3 regions of the Streptomyces sp. NPDC043812 genome follow, and region 3 is predicted to be linked to each of the others. Evidence: predicted binding sites of a transcription regulator. Region 3 holds the regulator's gene; each other region holds the start of a gene.

Region 1 (3,273 bases), on a different contig from region 3:
GACTGCCCGATCAGCCGCCTGCCCAGTTCCTGCTCCATGCGCAGCAGTTTCTGTGTCTCGCCCTCCAGCAGCCGGCCCGCCGGGATCCCGGTCCAGGAGCCGACCACGTCCGCGATGTCGTCCGGGCCGACCTCCTCCTTGACCATGGTGTCCTTCGACGCCTCCTGCTCGGCCTCCGCGGCCTCCTCCAGCTCGCGCTCCAGGCCGGGGATCTCGCCGTAGAGCAGCTTGGAGGCGGTGTCGAAGTCGCCGTCGCGCTGGGCGCGCTCCGCCTGGCCGCGCAGGTCGTCGAGGCGTTCCTTCAGCTCACCGACGCGGTTGAGGCCCTGCTTCTCCTTCTCCCAGCGGGCGGTCAGGCCGCGCAGGTCCTCCTCCTTGTCGGCGAGGTCGCGGCGCAGCTTCTCCAGGCGCTGCTTGGAGGCGGGATCGGACTCGTTCTTGAGCGCCAGCTCCTCCATGCGCAGCCGGTCGACCGCGCGCTGCAGTTCGTCGATCTCGACGGGCGAGGAGTCGATCTCCATACGCAGCCGGGACGCGGCCTCGTCGACGAGGTCGATGGCCTTGTCGGGCAGGAAACGAGAGGTGATGTACCGGTCGGAGAGGGTGGCCGCGGCCACCAGCGCGGAGTCGTTGATCTGCACCTTGTGGTGGGCCTCGTAGCGGCCCTTGAGCCCGCGCAGGATGGCGACGGTGTCCTCGACCGTCGGCTCGGCGACCAGCACCTGCTGGAAGCGGCGCTCCAGGGCGGCGTCCTTCTCGATCCGCTCGCGGTACTCGTCGAGCGTGGTCGCGCCGACCATCCGCAGTTCGCCGCGGGCCAGCATCGGCTTGAGCATGTTGCCCGCGTCCATCGCCGAGTCGCCGCCGGCGCCCGCGCCGACGACGGTGTGCAGCTCGTCGATGAAGGTGATGATCTGGCCGTCGCTGTCCTTGATCTCGGACAGGACGGTCTTCAGCCGCTCCTCGAACTCACCGCGGTACTTCGCGCCCGCGACCATGGCGCCGAGGTCGAGCGCGACGAGCCGCTTGTTGCGCAGCGACTCGGGGACGTCGCCCTTGACGATGCGCTGGGCGAGCCCCTCGACGACGGCGGTCTTGCCGACGCCGGGCTCGCCGATGAGCACGGGGTTGTTCTTCGTGCGCCGCGACAGCACCTGGACGACGCGGCGGATCTCCTGGTCCCGGCCGATGACCGGGTCGAGCTTGCCCTCGCGGGCGGCCGCGGTGAAGTCCGTGCCGAACTTCTCCAGCGCCTTGTACTGACCCTCGGGGTCGGGTGTGGTCACCCGGCGCCCTCCTCTTGCCTTCTCGAACGCGTCCAGCAGCTTTTTCGCCGTGGCTCCCTGACCGTCGAGCACCTCACCGCTCGGTCCGCCCTTGTCGGCGATGCCGATGAGGAGATGCTCGGTGGAGACATAGTCGTCGCCCAGCTCCTTGGCCCGCCGGTCGGCGTTCGCGATGACGGCCAGCAGCTCCCGGTTGGGGGCGGGCGGCGCGACGGTGGAGCCGGTGACGCTGGGCAGCGAGGCGAGGATCCGTTCGGCCCCGGAGCGCACGGCGGCCTGGTCGGCGTCGACGGCGGCCAGGAGGTCGGTGATGTTCTCGTTCTCCCGGCCCGCCAGGAGCGCGAGCAGCAGATGTGCCGGGGTCAGATCGGCGTGGCCGTCCTGCACGGCCCGGTTGCTCGCCGCGTTGATCGCGTCACGGCTCTTGTTGGTCAGCTCGGCGTCCACGTGCGCTTCTCCTCCTTGCTGATGGGCTCTTCCCCAACACTGACTCAGTCAGCGTGCACAAAGTTGAGTCTATTCCACTCAGGGTGTGCCTCGGGCGAAACGCGGAGGTAGTTTCCGCCCCATGGCCATCGACCCACGCAACCCCGACCCGTCATATCTCAGCTTCTGGCGCGACTATCACATGTGCACGCTGACGACACCGCGCCCGGACGGCACTCCGCACGTGGTGGCGGTGGGGGTGACGTACGACCCCGAGGGCGGGGCGCGCGGGCTGGCCCGGGTGATCACCAACAAGCACAGCCGCAAGGTCGCCAACGTCCTGGCCGCCGGCCCGGAGGGCGCACGGGTGGCGGTCTGCCAGGTGGACAAGGGCCGCTGGGCGACGCTGGAGGGCGTGGCGACGATCCGCACGGAGGCCGAGACGGTCGCCGACGCGGTGAGCCGCTACGCGGACCGCTACGGCCGCACCCCGACGCCTAATCCGGACCGGGTCGTCATCGAGATCGCGCTCACCAGGGCGATGGGCAGGGCGTAGCACCCGGCGGGCCCGGACTGTGTCCGGGCAGCACAACGGCGCCATCGTGTTTCAGGTCCACGATGGCGCCGTTGTGTGGGGGAAGCACCTGAGCGATTTGAAACGACGGGGGAATCGCTCAGGCACTGCGGGGGGTGGCGGTGGTGTCGGACTCGACGAGCTGGTGATCACGCGCGTCGAGATTGACAAAAATCATGCCGTACCTGATGGCACAGCGAACTGGCTGCGGCGCACCTCGCGGCCGACGAAGGCACCGGTAAGCACGGACGTCCTCGTCCTCCTCGCGGGCGACGACGATCGGCTCGCCGAACAGGGTGACCATCAACGAGTCGCCACGGTGCGGGATCGCCGTGACGAGGTCGATGAAGTGCCACCCGGAGCGGTAAGCGGTCGCCATCTCGCGTCGGAAGACCCTGTCGTCCGGGGGGATGGTCATGCGTCTGAACCCGTCTTCGAAGGGCGCGAATCTGCACGAGACGGCGCGATGTCCCAACCGATGTCCCCGCCCGCCATTGTGCTGGTGGCGGTAGCCATCCCTGCCGGTGCGGTGTCCCACCCGATGTCACCGGCGGCTACCCCGCCGTAGATCACAGCCGCGGAGAAGGTCGTGACAAGCACCGAGCGAAGCATTCTCCTGTACATACTCAGCTTCGTCCTCACTTGATGGATTCCTCTCCCCCGCCCTTTCGACGATGCCTCACCCAAGGACACGAATGCCACAGAACCGATGCATCATGTTCTTGCACGTTCAGGACCCTGGGGGGTGGAGATTTGAGCATAGAAAACACAAAACGGGCGCATCCCCATGGCGTAACCGATATGTGCGAGGCGGGAAGACGTCTTTACGCCAGTGCGCTGCGCTCGGGCCGCGTGACCCGCGCCGAAGCGGCGGTCGCTCCCTGCCTGATGGACTTCGCACTTCTGCACCCGGATCCTGACGACCCGGACTGGCTTCGTCCCGTTCCACCGTCTGCAGCTCTCGCGCAGCGCCTCCAACCCATCGAG
Region 2 (3,273 bases), on a different contig from region 3:
GTTCGCGACGGGCCCGCAGCGCGCGGGTCTTGACCGTTCCCTCGGGTATGCCGAGCAGCCGCGACGCCTCCCGCGTGGTCAGCCCGTCGACGACCGTCGCCCGCAGCACCTCGCGCAGTTCGGGCGAGATCCGCTCCAGGGCAGTGCCGACGTCCCCGTACTCCAGCCCGGCGAGCACGCGCTCCTCGGCGGACGGCACGGGCTCGGCCGGTGCGTGGACCAGGCGCTCCTGCCGGGCCCTGACCCGCTGGGCATCGACCAGGCGCCGCGCGGCGATCACCCACAGCCAGCCGCCGGCGTCGCCGCCACCGCGGTGCGAGCCCGCGGAGCGCCAGACCGTCACGAAGGTGTCCTGCAGTACTTCCCGTACGGTCTCCGGATCGGCGCAGCGCCGCGAAAGACGGGTGTGCAGCCAGCCTGCGTGCCGGTCGTGGAACACCCCGAGCGCTTCCGTGTCGCCGCGGGCGACCGCGCGCAGCAACGCCGCGTCGTCGTCCCGGTCTCCCCCCGAGGGGCGCATCAGTCTCACGTTCTCTCTATCGCCCGGGGGCGGGCGTCCGGTTCACCTCACGGCTGGGGCTACGGACCGGCGCCGTGGACGGGTCCGGTCTGCGGCGGTTTCGTACGCTCGGAACCCGTCAGCGGGCGGGCATGGCGGCGATGACGTCCTTGAGCGCCTCCGCGCCGTCGTCGGTGGTGACGGTGTGGCCATTGTGGGTGATCCGGTACTGGAAGCCGTCGGCGACGGGCGCGCCGACCACGATGCTCGGCAGCTGCGCGAACCGCGCGTCGTCGAGCGCCCTCGTCAGCGTGGAGAGTTCGCCGGGGGTCATCCGCCCGGACTGCTGCTTCCCGGTGCGCCGCGTCATGGTGTACGTGCCGTCCGCGCGTACGACGAGCCGGTCGTGCACGCCGGCGAATCCGCCGGTGACGGTCATCCCGACGAGCACGTGTCCCGGGGACGGCAGAGGCGGTTCCGGCTGCGTCGAGGACGGCGGAGCCGACGGCTCCGGCGACTGCTGCGGTGGCTGCTCCGGTGCCGAGGTGGCCGGTTCGGCCGTCCCCGGCGACGGCCGAGCCCCGGCGTCGCTCACCGATTCGCCCGCTGTGCTGCAGCCGCCCGCCGCCAGTACACAGGCGAGCATCAGTGCCGCCGACCGCATCCGTCCGTTCATGCGTCCCCCGTTGTCCCCTCGGCCCCTCCGGCCCGACCGCTTCCGCGTCGAGCATGCCCGTCCGTCCGGGGGAACGGCAGACCCGTGCAGCAAGCGACACGTCCTTCCAGGTCACACGGTCCGTCGCCGACCGGATCTCGATGATCGCTGACAGCGAACACCTTCAGGGGAACATCCAGGGGCTCATGTGCATTGAGTCCGTACAGCTCAACTTGACTGCCTAAGGGGAGATCATGGCTGCCGATTCCACGGCGTACTCACCGCTCACTCTGCCCGTCCTGCCGCTCGACGACGAGGTCGTGCTGCCCGGCATGGTCGTGCCGCTCGACCTGTCCGACACCGAGGTGCGGGCCGCGGTCGAGGCCGCCCAGGCTGCCGCCCGTCCCTCCGGCAACAAGCCGAAGGTGCTCTTCGTTCCCCGCGTCGACGGCACCTACGCCGCGACCGGTGTGCTGGGCACCGTCGAGCAGGTCGGCCGGCTCTCGGACGGTGACCCCGGTGCGCTGATCCGCGGTGTGGGGCGCGTCCGTATCGGTGCCGGGACCACCGGGCCCGGCGCGGCCCTGTGGGTCGAGGGCACCGTTGTCGAGGAGACCGTTCCCGATCCCCTGCCCGGCTCGGTGACCGAACTGGCCAAGGAGTACAAGGCCCTTGCCACCGACTGGCTGAAGAAGCGCGGCGCCTGGCAGGTCGTCGACCGCGTGCAGCAGATCGACGGCATCTCGCAGCTCGCCGACAATTCCGGGTACTCGCCGTTCCTCACCACCGCCCAGAAGATCGCACTGCTGGAGACCACCGACCCGGTGGCCCGTCTCAAGCTCGCCACCGAGCAGCTGCGCGAGCACCTGGCGGAGCAGGACGTCGCCGAGTCCATCGCGAAGGACGTCCAGGAGGGCGTCGACAAGCAGCAGCGCGAGTTCCTGCTGCGCCGTCAGCTCGACGCCGTGCGCAAGGAGCTGCGCGAACTGAACGGGGAGTCCGAGGGCGACGAGTCCGACGACTACCGCACCCGCGTCGAGGCCGCCGACCTGCCCGAGAAGGTGCGCGATGCCGCGCTCAAGGAGGTCGAGAAGCTCGAGCGCTCGAGCGACCAGAGCCCCGAAGGCTCCTGGATCCGCACCTGGCTCGACACCGTCCTCGAACTGCCGTGGAACGAGCGCACCGAGGACGCGTACGACATCCAGGGCGCCAAGGCGACCCTGGACGCCGAGCACTCGGGCCTGCAGGACGTGAAGGAGCGCATCACCGAATACCTCGCGGTGCGCAAGCGCCGCGCCGACCGGGGCCTCGGCGTCGTCGGCGGCCGGCGCGGCGGCGCCGTCCTGGCGCTCGTCGGCCCGCCCGGTGTCGGCAAGACCTCGCTCGGTGAGTCCGTGGCGCACGCAATGGGGCGGAAGTTCGTCCGCGTGGCACTCGGCGGCGTACGCGACGAGGCCGAGATCCGCGGCCACCGGCGCACCTACGTCGGCGCGCTGCCCGGCCGGATCGTCCGTGCCATCAAGGAGGCCGGTTCGATGAACCCGGTCGTCCTGCTCGACGAGATCGACAAGGTCGGCTCCGACTTCCGCGGCGACCCGGCCGCGGCGCTGCTCGAAGTCCTCGACCCGGCGCAGAACCACACCTTCCGCGACCACTACCTGGAGGTCGAGCTCGACCTCAGCGATGTCGTCTTCCTCGCCACGGCCAACGTGCTCGAGGCCATCCCGGAAGCCCTGCTCGACCGTATGGAGCTGGTCCGTCTCGACGGCTACACCGAGGACGAGAAGGTCGTCATCGCCCGGGACCACCTGGTGCCGCGCCAGCTGGAGCGGACGGGGCTGGATGTCGGCGAGGTGACCCTGGACGATTCGGCGCTGCGCAAGCTGGCGGGCGAGTACACCCGTGAGGCGGGCGTACGCAACCTGGAGCGGTCCGTCGCACGTCTGCTGCGCAAGGTCGCGGCCCAGCACGAACTGGGCGACCGGGAGCTGCCGTTCACCGTCACCGACGCCGAGCTGCGCGACCTGATCGGACGACCGCACCACGTGCCCGAGTCCGCCCAGGACCCTGCCGAGCGCCGTACCGCGGTGCCCGGTGTGGCCACCGGTCTCGCGGTCAC
Region 3 (3,273 bases):
CCGTTCCCTTGTCCGGGGTGATCAGGCCCAGCACGCAGGACAACAATGTGCTCTTCCCGGATCCGGACGGTCCGGTCACGGCGATCGACTCGCCTGCCCGCAAGGACAGCCGGAGGCCGTCGAACAGTGTGCGTCCGCCGATCCGATGACTGAGCCCGGCGATCTCCAGTACCCTCCGCGTGTCTGCGGCGGTGTCCTGTGCTGTCTGCATGGGGGTGGTCGTCCTCACTGTGTCGTCGGTGTCCGGGAACGCAAGAATGCGGTGGGGCGTTCTAGACCGCCCCACCGCATCACTGTCGCCTAGAAATCGTCGCCGGGGCGGTCGTCAGGGCCACAACTGTCGGGGCTGAGCTGGATGTTGACGCATGCGGTCACCTTGCGGACATAGTTCGTCTCGTCCATGCCGCTGTAGACGGTGTAGCCGTGACCCCTGGAGTTGTTGAGGCGCAGGCCGGTGTTACCTCGGCGGTCGTAGAGGGCATAGACGGAGTGGCTGTCTCCCACGGTGTCCCTGACGGCGACCTGGCCGTTGGTGCCGTGACTCCAAGTCTTCGCGCCGTAGACCGACGAGTCCAGATTTTCCCCCGCGCCGGCGAATGCCTGGCCGGCTCCGGACAGCGCGAGCACGGCCGCGCCGCCTACCAGGATCCTGGTTGCAGTTCTGCCGATGGACATGAATCCTCCCCTGTGTTCGATGCACTACTGAATGCGCGGACGCGGTGAAGACGTAATCGCTCACCACCAGGGCGCCGTAGGTTCCCCCTGTCTCCACCCGCCGCGTCATCGACTCTCTCGTGGTCGCGGCGCAGCCACCACCGTCATGTTGTTGCACTGCACGAAGCTGAGCCGTGCAGAGGCGCCCCCTGCCCGGACATCGCCAGGGCCGGGCAGCTCATAGCGGTTTCTGGAGGTCTTTGCAGCACGTGGTCGTGTTGACCAGGGCCGCGAGGAGACAGTGAACGCGCTCGGCTGGGGTTCCCGCCCGAGCGGTTTGCGGGGGCGGTGAGTTCGGCGACATACGCCAGGGGCTTGCGGGTGTGCGCACATCGCCCGACTGATGCAGACTCTCGGCGCTTCGAGCCGCACCCACCTCGGTGCACTGCTCGCTCAGGCGGGCATCGGCGGCGTGGGCGACCACGTGGCCCGCCCACCGCGGAGAAGTGACCGACATGGCGAGGGGCCGGGGAGCTCCCGCTCCCCGGCCCCTCGCCGAAACTCAACTCCGTGACAACTGCCGCCCTACTCGGGCCGCTTGGGCCGCCACACCACCAGCGCGCTGGTCTGCTGCACGTCCTGGTACGGCACCAGGTCGCGCCGGTACGACGCGTGCACCTGTGCCTCGCGCTGCTGCATCGCCGCCGCAGCGCCCTCCACGGCCGCCGACAGTTCGGCGACGCGCGCCTGGAGCGCCGCGACCTGGTTCTCCAGTTCGATGATGCGCTTGATGCCCGCGAGGTTGATGCCCTCGTCCTGCGACAACTGCTGCACCGTGCGCAGCAGTTCGATGTCGCGGGCCGAGTAGCGCCGGCCCCGGCCGGGCGTGCGGTCCGGGGAGACGAGCCCGAGACGGTCGTACTGCCGCAGCGTCTGCGGATGCAGACCCGACAGCTGGGCGGCCACCGAGATGACGTACACCGGCGACTCATCCGTCAGCTCATAGGGATTGCGACGACGACGTCCGTCCATCTCAAGCTCCCTTCGCGGCCTGGAACAGCTCGGCCCGCGGGTCCTCGTCCGCAGTGGCTTCGCGGTAGGCCTCCAGCGCTTCCTTCGCCTTGTCGCTCAGCTCCACAGGCACGGCGACCTCGACGGTGACCAGCAGGTCGCCGCGGGTGCCGTCCTTGCGGACCGCGCCCTTGCCGCGGGCGCGCATCGTGCGGCCGTTGGGGGTGCCGGGCGGCAGCTTCAGGGTGACCGGGGGGCCGCCGAGGGTCGGCACCTTCACCTCGCCGCCCAGCGCCGCCTCCGTGTAGGTGACGGGCACGGTGACGGTGAGGTTGTCGTCCTTGCGGCCGAAGACCGGGTGGGCGTCGACGTGGACGACGACATACAGATCGCCGGCCGGTCCGCCGCGCTCGCCCGGTGCGCCCTTGCCGCGCAGCCGGATCCGCTGCCCGTCGGAGACACCCGCCGGGATGCGCACCTGCATCGTCCGCGAGGAACGGGCCCGCCCGCTGCCCTTGCAGACCTCGCAGGGGTCCTGGGCGATCAGTCCGCGGCCCTTGCAGTCCACGCACGGGTCAGTCAGCGAGAAGGATCCGCTGCCGCCGCGCGAGACCTGGCCGGTGCCGACACACGTGGGGCACACCCGCGGCGTGCCGTTCTTGTCGCCGGTGCCCGAACAGGCCTTGCAGGGCGCCTGGCTGGACATCCGCAGCGGGACCGTGGCCCCGTCGACCGCCTCGGTGAAGCTGAGCGTCACCTCGGACTCGATGTCCTGGCCGCGGCGCGGCTGTGTACGCGCACCCGGACCGGCGCCCCGGTTGAACAGGCCGCCGAACACGTCCCCGAGGCCGCCGCCGAAGCCGCCGGCGCCGGGCTGGCCTCCGCCCTGGGCGCCTCCGAAGAGGTCACCCAGGTCGAAGTTGAAGCTGCCGCCGGGGCCACCGGCGCCGGGTGCCCGGAAGCCGCCGTTGCCGAACAGGGCGCGCGCCTCGTCGTACTCCTTGCGCCGCTTGGGGTCGCCGAGGATGTCGTTGGCCTCGGAGATCTCCTTGAAGCGCTCCTCCGCCTTGGTGTCGCCCTTGTTGGCGTCCGGGTGGTTCTCGCGGGCGAGCTTCCGGTACGCCTTCTTGATCTCGGCCTCGGTGGCGTCCTTGGGGACGCCGAGGACCTTGTAGTAGTCCTTCTCGACGAAGTCCTTCGTGCTCATCGGCGTCCCTCCTCCCGGACGTTTCCTGCGTCAGCCCTCCTCGGGGCCACCGCTCTCCTCGTCGGCCTGCTTCTCTTCCCTGCCCGCCGGGGCCGCACCCGGCTGGGGCTCGGCCACCGCGACCCGCGCGGGGCGGATCGTGCGCTCGCCGATGCGGTACCCCGGCTGCAGCACCGCGACGCACGTGGTCTCGGTGACATCCGGCGCATACGAGTGCATCAGGGCCTCGTGGACCGTCGGGTCGAAGGGCTCGCCCTCCTTGCCGAACTGCTGGAGGCCCATCTTGGCCGCCGCGGTCTCCAGGGACTCGGCGACGGACTTGAAGCCGCCCACCAGCTCCCCGTGGTCCCGCGCGCGGCCGATGTCGTCGAGCACGGGCAGGAGTTCGGTCAGCAGCGTCG

Evidence for each region. The regulator HspR, encoded in region 3, represses chaperone genes until heat shock. The targets are predictions, from matches to a motif close to TTGAGNNNNNNNNNCTCAA.
Region 1: clpB (ATP-dependent chaperone ClpB) is a predicted target of HspR. The motif match lies at 1,797-1,815, and genes of this name have one in related genera.
Region 2: lon (endopeptidase La) is a predicted target of HspR. The motif match lies at 1,368-1,386, and genes of this name have one in related genera.

What each region holds. Positions count from the first base shown of each region.
Region 1 is NZ_JBWKCY010000041.1:1,234-4,506, reverse strand. It holds gene clpB (ATP-dependent chaperone ClpB) at 1-1,733, opposite strand, end outside; gene AC067Z_RS35975 (pyridoxamine 5'-phosphate oxidase family protein) at 1,855-2,268, shown strand; gene AC067Z_RS35970 (Rieske (2Fe-2S) protein) at 2,387-2,704, opposite strand; gene AC067Z_RS35965 (helix-turn-helix transcriptional regulator) at 3,088-3,273, shown strand, end outside.
Region 2 is NZ_JBWKCY010000015.1:175,093-178,365, forward strand. It holds gene AC067Z_RS22820 (RNA polymerase sigma factor) at 1-520, opposite strand, end outside; gene AC067Z_RS22825 (hypothetical protein) at 639-1,175, opposite strand; gene lon (endopeptidase La) at 1,409-3,273, shown strand, end outside.
Region 3 is NZ_JBWKCY010000020.1:162,594-165,866, reverse strand. It holds gene AC067Z_RS27660 (ABC transporter ATP-binding protein) at 1-211, opposite strand, end outside; gene AC067Z_RS27655 (hypothetical protein) at 301-675, opposite strand; partial or broken gene AC067Z_RS27650 (LuxR family transcriptional regulator) at 1,040-1,228, shown strand; gene AC067Z_RS27645 (heat shock protein transcriptional repressor HspR) at 1,240-1,686, opposite strand; gene dnaJ (molecular chaperone DnaJ) at 1,688-2,872, opposite strand; gene grpE (nucleotide exchange factor GrpE) at 2,903-3,273, opposite strand, start outside.